Regions from separate parts of the Streptomyces sp. NPDC048172 genome, predicted to be linked through region 1. Evidence: riboswitches for the same ligand, from Rfam matches in the RefSeq annotation. Region 1 holds a riboswitch; each other region holds the start of a gene.
The links. A riboswitch is a leader RNA that binds a small molecule or an ion and turns the genes downstream of it on or off. The one in region 1 is predicted to bind cyclic di-AMP.

Region 1 (4,618 bases):
TGGAAGGGGATTGTGCCCTACACGGGTCGGGGTCAGCTCAGCAGGTCCGGTTCGTCGCGGGTGATAGTCGTGTAGAGAGGTTGATAGTTGATCCACGCGACGAGATCGGCGCCGAGCTGCTCGCGGGTGGCGATGGCGCTCGCGTGGCCGATGAGCACGGGCTTCCCCGCCGCCCTGGCGGTCAGCTGGATCTCGCACGACCGCTCCATCTGGAGGAACCACCACGCGGCCGCGTCCACCGAGTCGCCGACCGTCAGCAGTCCGTGATTGCGCAGGACGACGGCCTTGTGCGGGCCGAGCGTCGCGGCGATGCGGTGTCCCTCTTCCTCGTTCACCGTCACGCCCGTGTAGGTGTCGAGCACGGTGTGGTCCTCGTAGAACGCGCACGCCTCCTGGGTGATCGGTTCGAGCGGCTCGCCGAGCGCCGCGAGGGCCCGGCCGTACGTCGAGTGGCAGTGCGCCACGGCGACGACGTCCGGACGGGCCCGGTGCACTTGCGAGTGAACGGCGAAGGCCGCCTGGTTGACGTGGTGGCGGCCCTCGACGACCTGGCCCTCCCCGTTGACGAGCAGGAGATCGCTCGCGGAGACATGGCCGAACGGCATCCCGAACGGATTGACCCAGCAGCACTCCGTGAACTCCGGGTCCCGCGCCGTGACATGGCCCGCGACGCCCTCCTCGAACCCTCTCCGCGCGAACAAGCGGAGCGCGGCGGCGAGGCGTTCCTTGCGATGCCGCCGCTCCTCGGCGGGGGAGCCGTGCCGGGGCGGCGTCGCGAAGTGGAGCCGCTCGGTGGGTATGGGTCCGGGCTCGGGCATGGGGCGGGCCTCCGTTCCGTAGGGGCGGAAGCTACCTCCGGGGGCGGGAACTAGCCAGGGCGAGTGGCACCCGCGAACGGCATCTGGTCGATGGGCGCGACGCGCACCGAGGCGCCGGGACGCGGAGCATGGATCATCCGGCCACCGCCGATGTAGAGACCGACGTGGCTGCGGGAGCTGTAGAAGAAGACCAGATCGCCGGGGCGGAGCGCGGAGCGGGCGACGCGCTTGCCCGCGTTGATCTGGGTGTAGGTGGTACGGGGGAGCGTGACGCCCGCGGCCTTCCACGCGGCCAGCGTCAGGCCCGAGCAGTCGAACCCGGAGGGGCCCGTCGCGCCCCAGACGTACGGCTTGCCGAGCGCCTGCCGCGCGAACGCGACGGCGCGGGCGGCACGTCCGGAGACGGAGGTCTTGGCGGGCTTCGCCTGTTTTTTGGTCTTTGTGGGTTTTGCAGGTTTTGTTTGCTTTGCGGGTTTCGAGGGCTTCGTCGACGCCGCAGGCTTCGAGGGTTTCGACGGCTTCGAGTGTTTCGCGTGCTTCGGGGACTTGGCGGGCTGCGCGGGCCGCACCTGTTTCGGCGGCTGCGCCTGCTTCACCGTCTGCGGGGGCTCCGCGGGCTCCGCGGGCTTCGGCGATTGCGGGGACGCTGCGGGCTGCGCGGGCTGCGCGGGCTCCGTGGGATCCGCGGACTGCGCGGGTGCCGTGTCCCGTGTCTGTCGCGCTCCGTCCGCGTTACTGCCGTTGGGGAGGTGGGACGAGGACGCGGTGGCGGCGGCCTCGGACCGGATGCGGTCGACCGTGCTCTTGATCTGCTCGCCGGGGGAGGGGGTGCGGGGCTGTGCGTGGGCGGAGCCCTGGAGCGAGGCGAGGCTCGCGGCTCCGGCGAGCGCGAGGGTGAGCGCCGCGCGCGCCGTCGGAGTGGTGGCCAGGGAGAGGGGGTTCGGTTTGGACCTGCGGGACTTGCGGTGCGAAGCCATGGAGCAGGACGCTAGGCGCCGTCTCCTCGCCGCCGTAACGGGTTGACAGGGACTGCCCGCTTTCGCCCGTACCCTGCCGACGAGGGCCCGCGCGGTGCCCGGATACGCTCGCGCGCATGGACGTACTGATCAATGTGTTCGTCGGCCTTCACATCATCGGCATCGCCGCGCTGCTCGGCGGGTTCTTCTCACAGATGAAGGCGATGGGTGAGGGCACGGCCAGCTTCGGCAAGGGCATGCTGCACGGCGCGCTCACCATGCTGGTCACGGGCGTCGCCCTGGTCGGCCTCAACCAGGCGGACGACGCCGAGGTGAACAACGTCAAGATCGGGATCAAGCTCGCGCTGCTCGTCGTGATCCTCGGCCTTGTCTACGTGAAGAGGGACGAGGAGAAGATCTCCCCGCCCCTCTTCGGAGCCGTCGGCCTCCTGACGGTGGCCAACATCTTCATCGCCGTTCTGTGGACCTGAGGTCCGGGACCTGAGCCCCTACGCCGGGCGGACCGCCGAGTGGAACGGCATGTAGTCGATCGACTCGTAGCGGATGTTCGCGCCCGGCTTGGGGGCGTGGATCATCTGGCCGTCGCCGACGTAGATGCCCACGTGGCTGATGTCGTCGTAGAAGAAGATCAGGTCGCCCGGCTTCATCGCGGACTTGGCGACCTTCGTCCCCACCTTCACCTGGTCGAACGTGGTGCGCGGCAGCGAGACGCCGCCCGCCTTCCAGGCGTCCTGGGTGAAGCCGGAGCAGTCGTACGAGTTCGGGCCCGTGGCGCCCCAGACGTACGGCTTGCCGAGCTGCTGCTTGGCGAAGGCGAGGACCTTCTCGGCCTTCTGCGCGTACGAGCTGCCCGTACCGGAGCCCGATCCCGAGCCCGAACCGGATCCCGACCCGGAGCCGGATCCCGAACCCGAGCCTGAGCCGTTGTCGGAGCCGCCGCCGTCCTCCTGGCCGCCGCCGTTGCCGCCGCCCTCGCGCTCGCGTTCGCGCTCCTTGCGCGCTTCCTCGCGCCGCTCGCGCTCCGCGCGCTCCTTGGCCTTCTGACGCGCCTCCTGGCGCTTCTGGCGCTCGATCTCCGCCAGCCGCGCCTTCTCCTGTGCGGTCAGCTTGGAGAGCAGGCCGCGCGCCTCGGACAGCTTCGACTGGATCTCACGCTTGCTCGACTTCAGCGACTTCTGCGAGGCGGTGAGCGTCTTGAGCTGCTTGCTCGCCTCGGAGCGCTTCTTGCCCGCGGACTTCGCGCGCTCCTGGTAGTCGGTGACGGCCTCCTTCTGGCGGCCGGTCATCCGGTCCATGATGTGCGACTGCTTGAAGAACCCCTGCGGGTCCTTGGTGAGCAGCAGGGTGGCCGTCTGGGAGACGCCGCCGGTGCGGTACTGCGCGGCGGCGTAGGTGCCGAGAAGGCGGCGCGAGTCGTTCAGCTTCTCCGTGCGCTTCGCGACCTGGTCGAGCATGCCGTCGACCTTCTTGCGCTGCTTGTCGGTCTTCTCCTTGGCCGCGTTGTACTTCTGCGTGGCGGTGCCCGCCTGGCGGTACAGGGTGTCGACCCGCTCCTTGACCTCGGAGAGGGACCGTTTGCCGCCGCCCGAAGGGTCGCCGGGGGCGGCGTTCGCACCCTGCGAGAGGAGGGTGACGGAGGCTATCGCGGCCGTCGTGACGCCTATGGCGCCCCGCGTGGTCGCGGTGGACTGCAGAACTCGGGTGCGCGGCTTGCGATGCGACGCCAAGGCCGGCGACTCCTTCCGTGGACCGCCTACCGGGTTAGCTGTCGGGTTCGGGCGTCGGAAGGCTGCCCTACGGCGGGCCGGGCGGGCCGCGCCGATTCACCCCAGTCGCACGGGCCGCGCGCTGCGTGGCCGTACGGGTGGGTCCCCGGCTCCGGCACACGGTGAGGCGCGGACCGGACTCGGCGGAGGCGGCCCGCGCCGACGCTTTCGCCGACTGGTGATCCGGGCTGCCTGACACGGCACGGTAGCGGGGGTGTGGTGCCCGTGTGAAGGCTGGTGTTCGACTAGTCCGATATCTCCTCGTTATCTTTCACGGGGACGAAACGCTGTCAGTGAGGCGGCCTAGACTCGTACGACGATGAGCAGCCTCTTCGACGACAGCTTCCTGGCGGACCTCGACGGCGCCGACAGCGCCAACAGCGCCGACGGTGCGGACAGCACCGACGGCACCGGCCCCGAGGCGGACGCGCCCCCGCCGCCGCCCGAGGACGGCGCGCCCGGCGGGCCCGAGGAGGAGATCCCGGACGATCTCTTCGCGGGCACCTTCACCGGCGGCGCCGCCCGAGACGGGCACTATCGCGACGGCGCGCCCCGCCCCGCCGTGGATCCCGCCGCGCTGCTGGAGGGGATGAACGAGCAGCAGCGTGAGGCCGTCGTGCACTCCGGCGGCCCCCTGCTGATCGTCGCGGGCGCGGGCTCCGGCAAGACGCGCGTGCTCACCCACCGCATCGCCCACCTCCTGGGCGCGCGGGGCGTGCACCCGGGCCAGATCCTCGCCATCACGTTCACCAACAAGGCGGCGGGCGAGATGAAGGAGCGCGTGGAGGAGCTCGTCGGCCCCCGCGCGCAGTCGATGTGGGTCTCCACCTTCCACAGCGCCTGCGTGCGCATCCTGCGCCGCGAGAGCAAGAAGCTGGGCTTCACCTCGTCCTTCTCGATCTACGACGCGGCGGACTCCAAGCGCCTCATGGCCCTCGTCTGCCGCGACCTGGACCTCGACCCCAAGCGCTTCCCGCCCAAGGCGTTCAGCGCGAAGGTGTCGAACCTGAAGAACGAGCTGATCGACGAGGAGGACTTCGCGGGAAGCGCCGCCGAC
Region 2 (4,618 bases), on a different contig from region 1:
TCCTCGAAGCTGCGCTTCTGGGAGTAGCCCGCGTCCGTGAACACCTTGATCATCTTGGTGTTGGCGGGCAGCACCTCCGCGACGAACCGGCGGATCCCGCGCTCCCGGGCGACGGCCGCGATGTGTTCGAGGAGTGCGGAGGCCACGCCCCTGCCCTGCTGGTCGTCGCGGACGAGGAAGGCGACCTCGGCCTCGTCGGCGGCCGGGGAGGAGGCCGGGCGGCCCGAGGTGTCGATCCGGTCGTAGCGCACGGTCGCGATGAATTCGCCGCCCACGGTGGCGGCGAGGCCGACGCGGTCCACGTAGTCGTGGTGCGTGAAGCGCCGCACGTCGCGGTCGGAGAGCCGCGGGTATGGTGCGAAGAAACGGTAGTACTTGGACTCGTCGGAGACCTGTTCGTAGAAGCTGACCAGGCGCTGGGCGTCGTCCGGCGCGATGGGACGGACGCGCGCCGTCCCGCCGTCGCGCAGCACGACGTCCGCTTCCCAGTGGGTCGGGTAGGCACGCTCCTGGGGAGTCCGCATGGGGCCCAGCGTACGGCGGCGTACGCCGGGGGCACGCCCTGGAACGCTTCGCTCCGGACGCCGTGCGAGACTGGTCTAGACAACTCAATACGCCAACTCACACGAACTCGAAGGGCAACACCATGGTTGAGCGCCGCGTCACCGTAGGCTGGGCCGAGGGCCTGCACGCCCGCCCCGCCTCGATCTTCGTCCGTGCCGCCTCGGCCGCCGGCGTCCCCGTCACGATCCAGAAGGGCGACGGCTCCCCCGTGAACGCCGCGTCGATGCTGGGCGTGCTGGGCCTCGGCGCCGAGGGCGGCGAGGAGATCGTGCTGGCCTCGGAGGCGGAGGACGCCGGTCCGGCGCTCGACCGTCTGGCGAAGCTGGTCTCCGAGGGGCTGGAGGAGCTTCCGGAGACCGTCTGACATTCCGCGACCGACCGCGGACCGCGAGAGCGGGTGGAATTCCTGACCGAATTCCACCCGCTCTCGCTTTGTCCTCCGGGAAATGATTCCGTGGCGCCCATGTCCCGGGATTGTTAAATGCGGTCGCGCGCCGTGTTGACATGAGGTTTCGGCGGAGCCGGTACGCGCGCCCCGCGCCGTACGGCCGCGCGCTCGACGAACCCCGCCGCGAGCGCCCTGGCCCGCTCCGCGTCCCGCCGCGCGACGGCGTCCACCAGACGGCCGCGCTCCCGCCAGTCGGCCGCCTCGGCGCCCGTACGGTCGTGGCCGCCCGCAGCGCCCGTACGGTCGTGGCCGTACGCCTCGATCGCGTGCAGCCACGCCAGCTTGTGCCGCACCTGGAGCAGCATCGCGGTGAGCGTCGGGCTGCCCGCCGCCTGCGCCAGCGTCTCCTGGAACCAGCCGGACAGGGCCCGCAGCTCGGAGAGGTGCCCCCGCTCGGCGCGCTGGACGCCGAGGCGCACCACGCCGCGCAGCACCTTCAGATGCGCCTCCGTGCGGCGCTGCGCGGCGCGCGCGGCGCCCAGGGGCTCCAGCAGCGCGCGGACGTCGAGCAGATCGGCCGCGTCCTGCGGCGTGGGCTCGGCCACGTGGGCGCCCGCGTGGCGCCGGGTGCGCACGAAGCCCTCCGCCTCCAGCGTGCGCAGCGCCTCGCGCACGGGCACGCGCGAGACCCCGTGACGCCGGGCCAGCGTCTCTTCCGTGAGCCGGGTCCCGGGCGGCAGGGAACCGGAGACGATCTCGCCCCGGACCGCGGAAAGGAGAGCCTGCGCGGAAATACGCATGGCCGAACTGTAGGACAGCGCACGGGGATTTCCGACGGCGCCCGGGGAATTCCGCCGGTATCCGCCGCCGTACGACGTGAAACAGCCCCCGGCCGCCGCCGGGGGCTGTTCCGCCAGAAGACCTGGATCAGACGTTCACACCGTGCTGGCGCAGGTACGCGATCGGGTCGATGTCCGAGCCGTAGTCGGGGCCGGTACGGGCCTCGAAGTGGAGGTGCGGTCCGGAGGAGTTGCCGGTCGAGCCGGAGAGGGCGATCTGCTGGCCCGCGGAGACGGACTGGCCGACCGAGACGCCGATCGAGTTCAGGTGGCCGTACTGCGTGTACGTGCCGTCCTTGTGCTTGATCACGATGTTGTTGCCGTACGCGCCGCCGTTGCCCGCCTCGACGACCTCGCCCGCGGCGACGGACTTCACGGGGGTGTTCATGCCCGCGTGGAAGTCGATGCCGGTGTGGCTGCCGGAGGACCACATGGAGCCGCCGGACTTGTAGGACGTGGAGACGTACGAGCCGTCGACGGGCGCGACGTAGCCGCTGCCGCCGACCGCGGCGCGCTTCGGGGCCGCGGAACGGGAGGCGGTCTGCGTGGCCTTCTCGGCGCGCGCCTCCTTGGCCTTCTCGCGGGCCTTGGCGGCGGCCGCCTTGCGCTTGGCCTCGGCGGCCTTCTTCTTCGCCTCGGCCTCAGCCTTGGCCTTGGTCTTCGCGGCCTCCGCCTTGGCGGCGGTCTCGGCCTGGGCCTGCATGGTGGCGGTCTTCGCCTCCGTGGCCTGCTGGTCGACAGCCTGGGCCAGGTCGCCGCGCGCCTCGATGGCGTGGGTGAGGCCGGTGTCGTGGACGTCGCTCTGCCCACCGTCGGAGGCCATGGCCGGGGACGCGAGGGTCCCGACGACGCCTGCGGCGGTGAGCCCGGCTATGCCGGCCGCCCCGGCGCTCGCACGGCGCATGCGGCTGGGCTGCTTGGGACGTCGGTGCTTCCCGGTGGCACGGGTGAACGCCATGAGCTGGCGTACTCCTTTCCTTCCCTGTCGCCTACCGGGTTAGCTGACGGGTTCGGAGCAGGAAGGTCTCCTACGGGCAACCCCTGGCGGGGGTCGCTCGATTCACCCCAGGGACTTCGTGTGGGTCCCCGGCTCCCTCGGGGGCCCTGACGGGTCCTCGGGACTCGGCGATCACTGGGCGTCGGCCGCGGGCGCGGTCACTTCTGACGCACAGCGGCACCGACGCTAAGCGGGTCGTCTCCGGGTCGCCAAACGAATCCCGGAGTTTGTCGCACACGCCACACCGCTTCTCACCACAACACTGAACCAATCGGACATTTGACGGTCCCACGGGTCACACGACAAGACCCCGCGGAAGCGGACGTACCACTTCCACGGGGCCTCGGGGACGCATGGGGTCCGGGCCGGTCTCCACCGGCCCTCCGGATCAGCCTCCGCTGACCACCTTGACCTCGCCGATCCCCAACTCCCGTACAGGACCGGCGATCTGCGAGGCGTCGCCGACCAGGACGGTCACCAGGCGGTCGGCGGGGAAGGCGCTGACGGCGGCCGCCGTCGCCTCCACCGTGCCGGTCTCGGCCAGCCGCGCGTACAGCTCGCCCTGGAAGTCGTCCGGCAGGTACTGCTCGACCTGGTCGGCCAGGGTCCCGGCGACGGCCGCCGACGTCTCGTAGCGCAGCGGGGCGACCCCTACCAGGTTCCGCACCGCCACGTCCCGCTCGTCGTCCGTCAGGCCCTCGGCCGCGAGGGTGCGCAGCACCTTCCACAGGTCGTCCAGCGCCGGACCCGTCACGTCCGTGGCGACGGAGCCGCTGATGGCCATCAGCGCTGCGCCCGTGCCCTCCGCGGTGGAGCGCAGCACCTGGCCGAAGGCGCGCACCCCGTACGTGTACCCCTTCTCCTCGCGCAGGACGCGGTCCAGGCGGGAGGTGAGGGTGCCGCCCAGGCAGTAGACCCCCAGGAGCTGCGCGGGCCACACCCGGTCGTGCCGGTCCGGGCCGACGCGGCCGATGAGGACCTGCGTCTGCACCGCGCCGGGACGGTCGACGATCACGACACGGCCCGCGTCGTCCGCGGTGATCGGCGGTGCCGGGCGCGGCTCGGAGGACGAGCCCGTCCAGGCGCCCAGGGTGTCGGCGAGCGCCGCGTCCAGATCCACGCCCTCCAGGTCGCCGACGACGACGGCGGTGGCGGTCGCGGGGCGCACATGCGCCTCGTAGAACGCCCGTACGGCCGCGGCGTCGATACGGGCGACCGTCTCCTCCGTGCCCTGGCGCGGACGCGACATCCGGGACTCGGCGGGGAACAGCTCCAGGGAGAGCTCCTTGGCGGCGCGGCGGGCCGGGTTGGCCAGCTCGTGCGGGATCTCGTCCAGTCGGTTGGCCACCAGGCGCTCGACCTCGCCGTCCGGGAAGGCCGGGGCGCGCAGCGCGTCGGCGAGCAGCCCCAGTGCCTTCGGCAGCCGCGAGACCGGCACCTCCAGCGAGACGCGGACGCCGGGGTGGTCCGCGTGCGCGTCGAGGGTGGCGCCGCAGCGCTCCAGCTCGGCGGCGAACTCCTCCGCGTCGTGCTTGTCGGTGCCCTCGCTCAGCGCGCGGGCCATGATCGTCGCCACGCCGTCCAGGCCCTCGGGCTCGGCGTCCAGCGGAGCCGTGAGGTTCATCTCGACGGCGACGACCTCCTGGCCCGGACGGTGGCAGCGCAGCACCGTGAGGCCGTTGGGCAGCGTGCCGCGCTCGGGGGTCGGGAAGGCCCAGGGCTTGGGCGTGCCGCTGGAGGGCTGGGGGTGGAATTCCATGGTCGTGCCCGCGGGCGCGTCGGCGTCGCTCACTGCCCGGTCTCCTCAAGCTCGTTCTCGTCGTCCTCGGA
Region 3 (4,618 bases), on a different contig from region 1:
TGGACCGTCGTCGAGGGGGATGCCGAACTGTCGGCCGTGGCCGGTGAGCCGTACGACTCCGCCGTCGAGGAGCTGGTCGAGCTCTATCGGGCGATCCAGGGCGAGCACCCGGACTGGGACGAGTACCGGGCCGCGATGATCGCCGATCAGCGGCAGGTCGTACGGCTCAGGGTGGGGCGCGTTTACGGGCAGAGTCCGCGGTAACGCGTTTCCGCTACGCCGACGCCGCCGTCAGGCGGGTCCATTGCTCCTCCGTCAGCTCCACGTCGTCCAGGGCCAGCAGGGGCCCCAGTTGGGCCACGGTGCGGGCGCTCGCCAGCGGGGTCGTGACCGTGGGGCGGGAGGCGAGCCAGGCCAGGGCCACCGTCGCCGGGGCCGCGTCGCGTTCGGCGGCGATCGCGAGGAGTTCGCGCAGGACTCGGCGGCCCCGCTCGCTCTCCAGGTGCTGGGCCGCGCCGCCGCTGCGGGCGCTCTCCGGGACCGGCTCGTCCGGGCGGTACTTGCCGGTGAGGAAGCCCGCGGCCAGCGCGTAGTACGGCACGACCGCTAGGTTCTCCCGCTCTGCGAGGGACGGGAGTTCACCCTCGTACGTGTCGCGGGAGACGAGGTTGTAGTGGGGCTGCAGGGCCACGTAGCGGGCCAGGCCCTCGGCGTCGCTGGCGGCGAGCGAGGCGCGCAGGCGCTCCGGCGAGATGTTGGAGGCGGCGATCTCGCGGATCTTGCCCGCGCGGACCAGTTCGTCGAGGGTGCCCACGATGTCCTCGACGGGGACGGACTCGTCGTCGAAGTGGGTGTAGAAGAGATCGATGTAATCCGTGCGGAGGCGGCCGAGCGAGGCGTCGACCGCGGCGCGCAGCGTGTCCGGCGCCAGGCCCCGGAACTCCGGGTGGCCGCCCGCCTTGGTGGCGAGGACGACGCGGTCGCGGTTGCCGCGTGCCGCGAGCCAGTCGCCGATGACGGTCTCGGACTCGCCGCCCTGGAGGCCGTCGACCCAGGAGGCGTACGTGTCCGCGGTGTCGAGGAAGTTGCCGCCCGCCTCCACGTAGGCGTCGAGGACGGCGAAGGACGTGGGGGCGTCGGCCGTCCAGCCGAAGACGTTGCCGCCGAGGCAGAGGGAGGAGACCGAGAGCCGGCCCACCTTGTGTGTACGCAGTGACATGAGTCGACCGTAACCGCAGGGGGCGCGGGCGGACGGCGGTCCTGGCGTCGGGGGGTGGTCCGCCAGGACCGCCGGGTCTGTGGGTCCCTGCCGTCGCCGCCCCGTCCCCTCCTGACGTGCTGAGGCGGGAGCGCGAGTACGTGCGTATGCGCGTGCGTACGGCGTGCCTCGGCGGCGCGGGGCGACGACCGCGGGGGTGTGGGGGGGTGGGTCCTGCCAATTGCTGCCCGCCGGGTACCCGGTGCCAGGTACCCGGTGCCAGGTACCCGGGCCGGGCATCCGGGCCGCGCGTCAGACCTTCATGCCCTTTTCGCGCATCCACGGCAGCGGGGCGACCGGGTCGCCGCCGCCGGGACGCACCTCGACGTGGAGGTGGGGGCCCGAGGAGTTGCCGGTGGAGCCGACGCGGCCGACGACGTCGCCGGTGCCGACCTTCTCGCCCGCCGACTTGGTCATCGAGGAGAGGTGGCAGTACCAGATCTCGGTACCGTCCTCCAGCTCCAGCACGATGCGGTAGCCGTACGAACCGGCCCAGCCCGCTTCCTTGATCGTGCCGGAGTGGAGCGCCTTGACGGGGGTGCCGTTGGGGGCGGCGAAGTCCTGGCCTGTGTGGTCGTTCTGCCACATGCCGCCGCCCTGGCCGAAGCCGGCGCTGAGCTGGTAGTTGGAGACGGGGACGACGTACTGCCGGGCGAGCTTGGCGCGGCGCTCGGCCTCCGCCTTCCGCTTCTTCTCCTCGGCGATCTTCCGCTTCCGCTCCGCCTCGGCCTTCTTCTGCTTGGCCTCTTCGGCGTCCGCCTTCTGCTTCGCCTCGGCCGCGGCCTTGCGGGTCGCCTCGGCGGCGGCCTTCTCGCGGGCCTCGTCCTCGACGTTGTGCTTCTGCGTCTCGGCCTGCGCGAGGATCCTGGCGCGCAGCGCCTCGCCCGCGTCCTTGGTGCCCTCGGCGGCCTCTTCCTGCGTCAGACCGGCCTGGGTGAGGGGCTGTTCGCCCTGGGCACCGGCCAGCGTCTCGGCGTCGCCGGAGGGTCCGTCGTCGGATATGAGGTCGCCGACGCCCGGGAGGTCCTTGGCGTCGGGGAGGTGCTCGCCCACCTTCGCGACGGAGCCCAGGTCGGGCATGGAGATGGCGGCCGGGTCCTTGTCCTTGGCCGTGGCCATGCCACCGGCGCCCACCGCGGCGATCATGCCGACGCCGAGGACGGCGCCGCTGCGCGCCATGCCGCCGCTGCGCTGCTTGCCGACGCGGTGACGGCCGCGGACCGGGCGGATGGACTCCTCGGTGGGGTTCCACTCCTCCCAGGTCTCGTCGCCCCTGTCGCCGGGAGCGGCGTCGTAGGGGCCGTACGCGTCATAGGGGCCGTACGCGTCGTACGGCGCTGACCCGTCGTCGTCGTGGAACGGGTCGTACGCGACCTCGGGGGCATGCCTCTGCGACCTGGACGCCACGGGGGGCGTTCTCCTTTCCTTCCTCTCGCCTACCGGGTTAGCTGACGGGTTCGGAGCAGGAAGGTCTCCTACGGGACGGCGCGAACCGGCCCGATTCACCCCATCCTCCGGGTCTGGGCTGACACGAAGGGGTGGTTCCCCGGTTCCCGCTGTGCGTGCGATGCCTGTCGAGTTGTCGCTCGGGGGTGTCGCACACGCGGGATTCGGCGACGGCGCACGGTGCCGTCTCTCGTGACGACAGTGACGACCGCGCTGCGTTATCGGACGTTAATAGAAGCGCGCCCGTGATTCCAAGCCGTTCCCGTTAATTCCTGGTCACCATGGCCAGCACTTTCCGGGACAGGTGCGCCCAATTGGGACGCGTGGTCACGGGAGTTGAGGCGGAGGATCGCGGAGGGTGACTACTCACGGGCGCGTGACGCGGCCCGCGAGGGCGTCCGCCCCGCGCGCTCCGGGCGGCCGACGGCGAGCAGCGCCATGTCGTCGGAGGTGCCGCCGCCCGTGTGCGCCTCGACGTCGCCCATGAGCATGTCGAGCACGGCCTCGGGATCCTCGAACGGATGGTCGGACAGCCGCCGTACGGGGTCGTAGAAGGTGCCCTCCTCGTCGCGCGCCTCGGAGAGCCCGTCGGTGTAGAGCAGGAGCTGCGCGCCCGCCGGGAACGCGAACTCGTCGGCACGGTCCGGCCAGACCCCCAGCTCCGTCACGCCCAGCGGCAGCGCGGGGACGCGCGGGTCGAGCGAGCGGACGGCGCCGTGGTCGAGGAGGAGCGGCGGCGGGTGGCCCCGGTTGATCAGGCGCAGGGTGCGGCTCGCCGCGCCCTCGGCGACCGGGGGCAGCTCGGCGAGGACGGCGGTGGTGAAGCCCTCGAACTGCTGGATGCCGAGCCGCCGCTGCCCCTCGCGCTCCAGCGAGCGGTCGAGCCGCGCCGCGACCCCCGCCAGCGTCGGCTCCTCCTCGGCCGCCTCGCGGAAGGCCCCGATCACGATGACGACCGCGGAGACGGCGCCGAGCCCCTTGCCCCGGACGTCGCCGACGATGAGCCGGACGCCGTGCGGGGTGTGCTGTACGGCGTAGAAGTCCCCGCCGATGCTGGCGTCGGTCTGCGCGGCCTTGTAGCGCGCGGCGACGATGAGCCCGCCGACGCGCGCGGGCGGCGCGGGCAGCACCGCGAGCTGCGCGGCCTCGGCGACGATACGGGCGCTGGCGAGCTGCTCTCCGTTGCGCCGGATCAGATAGTTGATGCCGACGGCGAGGAGCGAGACGGCGACGACGGCGAGCGCGGGCAGCTCGCGCTCGAAGCCCTCCACGTCGTGGTCGAAGAACGCCGCGAGCAGACTGATCGTGACGCACGAGACGATCCCGGTGATCACCGTGGCCCGCATCGTCTGCAGCGCGGCGGCGGCGATGGGGGCCGCGGCGAACAGCGCCGAGATCGTCAGCCCGGGGCGGAGGATCTCGATCACCGTCCCGAGCACGAGGAAGGCCGCGGGCAGCACGCGCGCCCAGCGCCGCAGCGCGCGGTAGCGCGGGTCGGCGGGCCGATGCTCGTCGCCGTCCGGTTGGTCGCTCGTCTCCTGCACTGTCCTAATTTGACGTCTGCGCGGCCCGACGGCCACTCGGCCCCCGCCCCGCGCGCCGCGCGCCCCTGCCTCCTTGCGGGTGTCCCGAGGACTCCGTTCCGGTGCAGCGGCGCACGGTCCGGCGTGGCGCGGCGACCGGCGTGGAAGCGCTCCCGTCATCCCCCTTTCCCGGATGTGCCAGGTCTGGAGTGGTCCGCGATGCCCGCGATGTCCCGTTCAGCCGTGCCTCTGGTGGTGGCCACGCTGCTGGTCTCGCTGGTCACGTTCGCCGTGTGCGCGGGGCTCGTGCTGCAGCGGGAGACGGGATTCATCGACGAGCCGGTGCTGAACGGGGCCGTCGAGCACCGGGCCGCCGTGCTGGACGGGCCGATGAAGGTCGTCACGCACGCCTCGAAGTACCCCCTCCTCTTCGTCACCGTCCTGGGCGCCC
Region 4 (4,618 bases), on a different contig from region 1:
CGCCGACCTGGTCCGCCGCTTCGGAGACGCCGGCATCTCCCCCCGGGAACGGGAGTACGAGGAGATCGACCGGCTCTGCGCATGGGGCATCACCGCCCCGGCACAGCGTGCGGGGGAGCCCGGGACCGGCGCGGCGGAGCGCGAGCGAGCGCTCGCCACCCTGCTCGACAGCCTCGGAACGCTGGAGCGGCGGCTGGCCCACGACCCCCACGTGCTGGGGGAGAGGCTGACGGCCGCGGACGTACGGGTGTGGGTCACGCTCGTCCAGCTCGACACCGTGCACCGCTGGCACCTGGACGCCTCGGCGGTGCACCGCCTCACCGCCCATCCGCACCTGTGGGCGTACGCGCGCAGGCTCGCCGCGCACCCCGCCTTCGGCGGGCACCTGGACCTCGACGGGATCGCCCGGCGGCACCACGCCCGCTGCCGGGGCGCCGAGGCCGCGGGCGCGGCCGTACGGATAGTGGACTGGGAGGCGAACCTCGGACAACGCCGATGGGCGGCATCCGCAGGGGATGCCGCCCATCGAAACGCGACGTAAGGACCGGCTGCTCAGGCCGGGGTGGTGCTCAGCGGCGGCTCAGACGGAGATGCCGTGGGCACGCAGGTACGAGACCGGGTCGATGTCCGAGCCGTACTCGGCGCCGGTGCGCACCTCGAAGTGCAGGTGCGGGCCGGTGGAGTTGCCGGTGGAGCCGGACAGGGCGATCTGGCTGCCCGCGCCGACCTTCTGGCCGACCTGGACGCTGATCGAGGACAGGTGGCCGTACTGGGTGAACTTGCCGTCGGCGTGCTTGACGACGACCTCGTTGCCGTAGGCACCGCCGTTGCCCGCCTTGACGACCTCGCCCGCGGCCACGGACTTCACCGGCGTGCCGGAGCCGGCGGTGAAGTCGACACCGGTGTGGCTGCCGCTGGACCAGCTGCCGCCGGACGCCTGGTACGGGGTGCTGGTGCCGCCCGGCACCGGACGGACGAAGCCCGTCGAGGCGGAGGGGGCGGACGGGGCGGCGGGCTTCGCGGCCGGGGCCGGGGCGGCCTGCTTCTTCACCGGGGCCGAGGCGGAGCCCTGCGGCTTCGCGCCCTGGTCCGCCGAGGCGGACGGGGCGGCGGCGGAGCCTCCCAGGGTCAGCTTGAGGCCCGGGAAGATCACGTTCGGGTTGCCGCCGACGGCCTTGCGGTTCTGGTCGTAGACGGCCTTCCAGCCGCCCTCGACGCCGTGCGCGTCGGCGATCTTGTGCAGGGTGTCGCCGCCCTTGACGACGTACGCGCTGCCACCGGTCTGCGGCGCGGGCTTGGCGGGCTGCGCCGGCTTCGCGGGCTTGGGCTGCGCGGGCTTGGGCGCGGCCTTCGGCGCGGCCTGCTGCTGCGGCTTGGCGGCGTTCTGCGTGCTGGACTGCGCGTTGCCGTCCGGGTTCACGTCGGCCTTCGGGCCGCCCGAGGTCAGGCCACCGGCACCCGCGCAGGCCCAGGCGCCCGGGCCCTGCATGGCGAGCAGCTTCTCGGCGGTGGCGATCTGCTGGTCCTTGGTGGCCAGGTCGGCACGCGGCGCGTACTTGGTGCCGCCCGCGGCGGCCCAGGAGGAGTTGTTGAACTGGAGGCCGCCGTAGTAGCCGTTGCCGGTGTTGGCCTTCCAGTTGCCGGTGGACTCGCACTGGGCGACCTTCTCCCAGGTGTCCACCGAGGCGGCCGAGGCCTGGCCCGCGGTGACGAGGGGGAGAATGACGCCCGCGCCACCCGCGGTCAGCGCGAGGGAGGCGGCGATGCGAAGACGGCGGGACTTCCGAGCTGCATGCGCTCCGGACATAGGGGAATTCCTCTCCTACGCCTACGAGGTGAGCTGTCGGATTCGGGCCGGAGTTGTAGCCCGGCCGCAATGGCTGCGCGTGGCGCGCCAGTGCGGCTTCACCCCAAGCCTCGAACGGACCGTGAAAGTCCACGCGAGGCACTTACCTGGTTCCCCCGCTCCTGCCAACGGTGTTGTTTTCGCGCGCCAGCGGCAGGATTCGGCGTCTGGGCGGCGAACTGCCGCACTAGGTCGGCGACAGCTCGTGCACCCTAAGCACACCGATTTGGGCGGGACAAACAATTGATCGTTTTCCGGGGTGCTTGACGGGGTCGTCGGAATTCTCCGCAGAAGACCCGCAGGGAGATCGCATTTCCGGCGTGCGCTGCTGAAACACAAGCGCGTGCGGCGCGTACACATCAGGCGCCGGACCCCCTGTGTGAGCTGCGTCCTGTGAGTCGACTCACCGACAACGGCCCTCAGGAGGCTCGTGAAGTCCCCCTGGAGCAAGGCGTATCGGGGAGGCTAATCAATGCTTATGCCCGAAATGAGAGAAATGCGCGCAGGGTGGGGTGCGGAGTGCGTCCAGATCCGCTTGAGCTCCGCCGTCCCGGCCGTCTCGTGCCCGCGGAAGGCGCCCCCGGCCACCGGGACGCCGCCGTCCAGCAGCAGGAGGAGCGTGCCGCGCGGCGGCGCGAACTCGGACGCCGGATACCGGCTGAGCTCGGCCAGCGCCTCCCCGCCGTACCGCGCCGCGTACTCCCGCGCCAGCTCCCGCAGCAGCGGGCGTACGAGCGGATCGCCCGCGCGTACGCGCCGCACGGTGAGCCCGTCCGGAGAGGAGCCGGTCCCCGGCCCGGTGACGTATGTCATAGGGCGGCCGACTCGGCGGGGTCGAGCGCGTGCGGCCCGCGCGCCGCGCTCGCCCGGTCCCGCCTCGCCACCTCCTCGCGTACGAGCGGGATCACGTGCCGCCCGAAGTCGATGGCGTCCCCCAGCAGGTCGTAGCCGCGCGCGGAGAGGATGTCGACGCCGAGGTCGTAGTAGTCGAGGAGGGCCTGGGCGACGGTCTCCGGCGTGCCGACGAGCGCGTTGGAGTTGCCCGCGCCGCCGGTGGCGGCGGCGGTCGGGGTCCACAGGGCGCGGTCGTAGCGCTCGCCGCGCTCGGCGAAGGCGATCAGCCGCTGGGAGCCCGTGTTCTCCGGGGCCTCCCGGTGGTGGCGCTTGACCAGCGCGTCGCCCCGCTCCCCGCGGGCCTTGATCGCGCCGACCGTTCGGTGTGCCTTTTCCCACGCCAGCTCCTTGGTCGGCGCGATGATCGGGCGGAACGCCACCTGGATGCGGGGCACGTCCTGACGGCCCGCGGCCCGGGCTGCTTCCTTGACGGCCTGGATCTGCCGCGCGGTCTCCGCCAGCGGCTCGCCCCACAGGCAGTAGACGTCGGCCTCGGCGCCGCCCGCCTCGTACGCGGCGGGGGAGGAGCCGCCGAAGGACACCCCCGGACGGGGCCGCTGAACAGGAAAGACGTCACTGACGAAGTCGTGGAAGCGGTAGTGCGCGCCCTCGTGGTCGAAGGGCTCGTGCCGGGTCCACACCTTCTTGACGATCTCGATGTACTCCCGGGTGCGCGCGTAGCGCTCGTCCTTGGTCAGGGTGTCGCCCTCGCGCCGCTGCTCGCGGTCGCTGCCGCCGGTGATGAAGTGGACCGTCAGCCGTCCGTCGCTGATCTGGTCGAGGGTGGCGAAGGAACGGGCCGCGTAGGTCGGGTACGCGACGTTGGGGCGGTGGGCCAGGAGGATCTGGAGCCTCTCGGTCCGTGCCGCGAGATACCCGGCGGCGGGCGCCGGTACGGGCGAGCCGGAGCCGTACGCGAACAGCACCCGGTCCCAGCCGTGGTCCTCATGGGCGCGGGCGAGCCGCAGCGTGTACTCCTTGTCGAAGGCGGCACCGGAGCGCGGACGGGTCTCCGAGCCGTCATGGGTCGCGGCGATACCGAGGAACTCCACGGGCATGGCGGGGCCTTTCGGGCGCGAGAGGGCCAGGAACGGGGCGAGGAGGGGAGAGAATGGGCGGCTCGTCGGACGGGCCGCGCTGCCGGGTCAGGCCGGGTCAGGAAGAGGGGCGACAGAGCGCGGACCACACGCGACAGAAGTCGATGTGGCCGCGGATGACCAGCGGCAGTTCCTGGGACATGCCGACAGTTGAGCACCGGCGATTCCGGCCCGTCAACCACGGGCCAGGGCAGGCGCGGACACCGTCATGCGCTGTTCACAGCGCCGCAGCAGTCCGTCCCTACGATCGGGTCCCGGGAGCGGGTGACAACGGGAGCCAGGGACAACGACCCGCCGTACGCGCCGTGTTGAGGGACACGCGTGGACGCGCCGATCCGTCGACCCGCCGACCGCCGGAGCCGCCCCCATGGCACTCGCCCCGCAGCCCCCGACCCCGGACGACGACCCCGCCATGCCCACGAGCCCTGCCGTGCTCGCCCTCGTCGGCGCCGGGCCACGCGCCACCGGCCTGCTGGAACGCCTCGGCGCCAACGCCCCGGAACTCTGGAACACCGGGGACACCGGGAACATCGGCCGCCCGCTCCGCATCGAGCTGATCGACCCCCACCCGCCGGGCCCCGGCCGCGTCTGGCGGCACGCGCAGTCGCCGCTCCTGCGCATGAACTCCATGGCCGAGGACGTCACGGTGTTCACGGACGAGACCTCCGAGGTCGAGGGCCCGGTACGCCCCGGCCCCTCCCTCGCCGAATGGGCCGCCCACCCCGAGCGCCACGCGCCCTACCGGCCGCCCGCGGACGCGGCCGTACGCGCGGAGCTGCGC

Region 2: it holds a riboswitch for cyclic di-AMP, as region 1 does, so the genes downstream of both, ACGF3A_RS42405 (M23 family metallopeptidase) here and ACGF3A_RS01560 (NlpC/P60 family protein) in region 1, are expected to answer to the same signal.
Region 3: it holds a riboswitch for cyclic di-AMP, as region 1 does, so the genes downstream of both, ACGF3A_RS08605 (peptidoglycan DD-metalloendopeptidase family protein) here and ACGF3A_RS01560 (NlpC/P60 family protein) in region 1, are expected to answer to the same signal.
Region 4: it holds a riboswitch for cyclic di-AMP, as region 1 does, so the genes downstream of both, ACGF3A_RS25790 (transglycosylase family protein) here and ACGF3A_RS01560 (NlpC/P60 family protein) in region 1, are expected to answer to the same signal.

The regions. Positions count from the first base shown of each region.
Region 1 is NZ_JBIDAT010000001.1:319,321-323,938, forward strand. Features, by position in the region: gene ACGF3A_RS01545 (class II aldolase/adducin family protein) at 33-818, opposite strand; gene ACGF3A_RS01550 (C40 family peptidase) at 869-1,795, opposite strand; gene ACGF3A_RS01555 (hypothetical protein) at 1,912-2,265, shown strand; gene ACGF3A_RS01560 (NlpC/P60 family protein) at 2,284-3,522, opposite strand; cyclic di-AMP (ydaO/yuaA leader) riboswitch at 3,530-3,701, opposite strand; gene pcrA (DNA helicase PcrA) at 3,881-4,618, shown strand, end outside.
Region 2 is NZ_JBIDAT010000016.1:108,901-113,518, reverse strand. Features, by position in the region: gene ACGF3A_RS42420 (GNAT family N-acetyltransferase) at 1-524, opposite strand, end outside; gene ACGF3A_RS42415 (HPr family phosphocarrier protein) at 647-928, shown strand; gene ACGF3A_RS42410 (GntR family transcriptional regulator) at 1,042-1,752, opposite strand; gene ACGF3A_RS42405 (M23 family metallopeptidase) at 1,880-2,749, opposite strand; cyclic di-AMP (ydaO/yuaA leader) riboswitch at 2,763-2,929, opposite strand; gene ACGF3A_RS42400 (M16 family metallopeptidase) at 3,177-4,547, opposite strand; gene ACGF3A_RS42395 (M16 family metallopeptidase) at 4,577-4,618, opposite strand, start outside.
Region 3 is NZ_JBIDAT010000002.1:30,411-35,028, forward strand. Features, by position in the region: gene ACGF3A_RS08595 (PPOX class F420-dependent oxidoreductase) at 1-204, shown strand, start outside; gene ACGF3A_RS08600 (aldo/keto reductase) at 215-1,159, opposite strand; gene ACGF3A_RS08605 (peptidoglycan DD-metalloendopeptidase family protein) at 1,451-2,605, opposite strand; cyclic di-AMP (ydaO/yuaA leader) riboswitch at 2,618-2,778, opposite strand; gene ACGF3A_RS08610 (PP2C family protein-serine/threonine phosphatase) at 3,007-4,188, opposite strand; gene ACGF3A_RS08615 (phosphatase PAP2 family protein) at 4,411-4,618, shown strand, end outside.
Region 4 is NZ_JBIDAT010000006.1:25,409-30,026, reverse strand. Features, by position in the region: gene ACGF3A_RS25795 (glutathione S-transferase C-terminal domain-containing protein) at 1-541, shown strand, start outside; gene ACGF3A_RS25790 (transglycosylase family protein) at 581-1,807, opposite strand; cyclic di-AMP (ydaO/yuaA leader) riboswitch at 1,813-2,022, opposite strand; gene ACGF3A_RS25785 (hypothetical protein) at 2,312-2,659, opposite strand; gene ACGF3A_RS25780 (LLM class flavin-dependent oxidoreductase) at 2,656-3,798, opposite strand; gene ACGF3A_RS25775 (FAD/NAD(P)-binding protein) at 4,205-4,618, shown strand, end outside.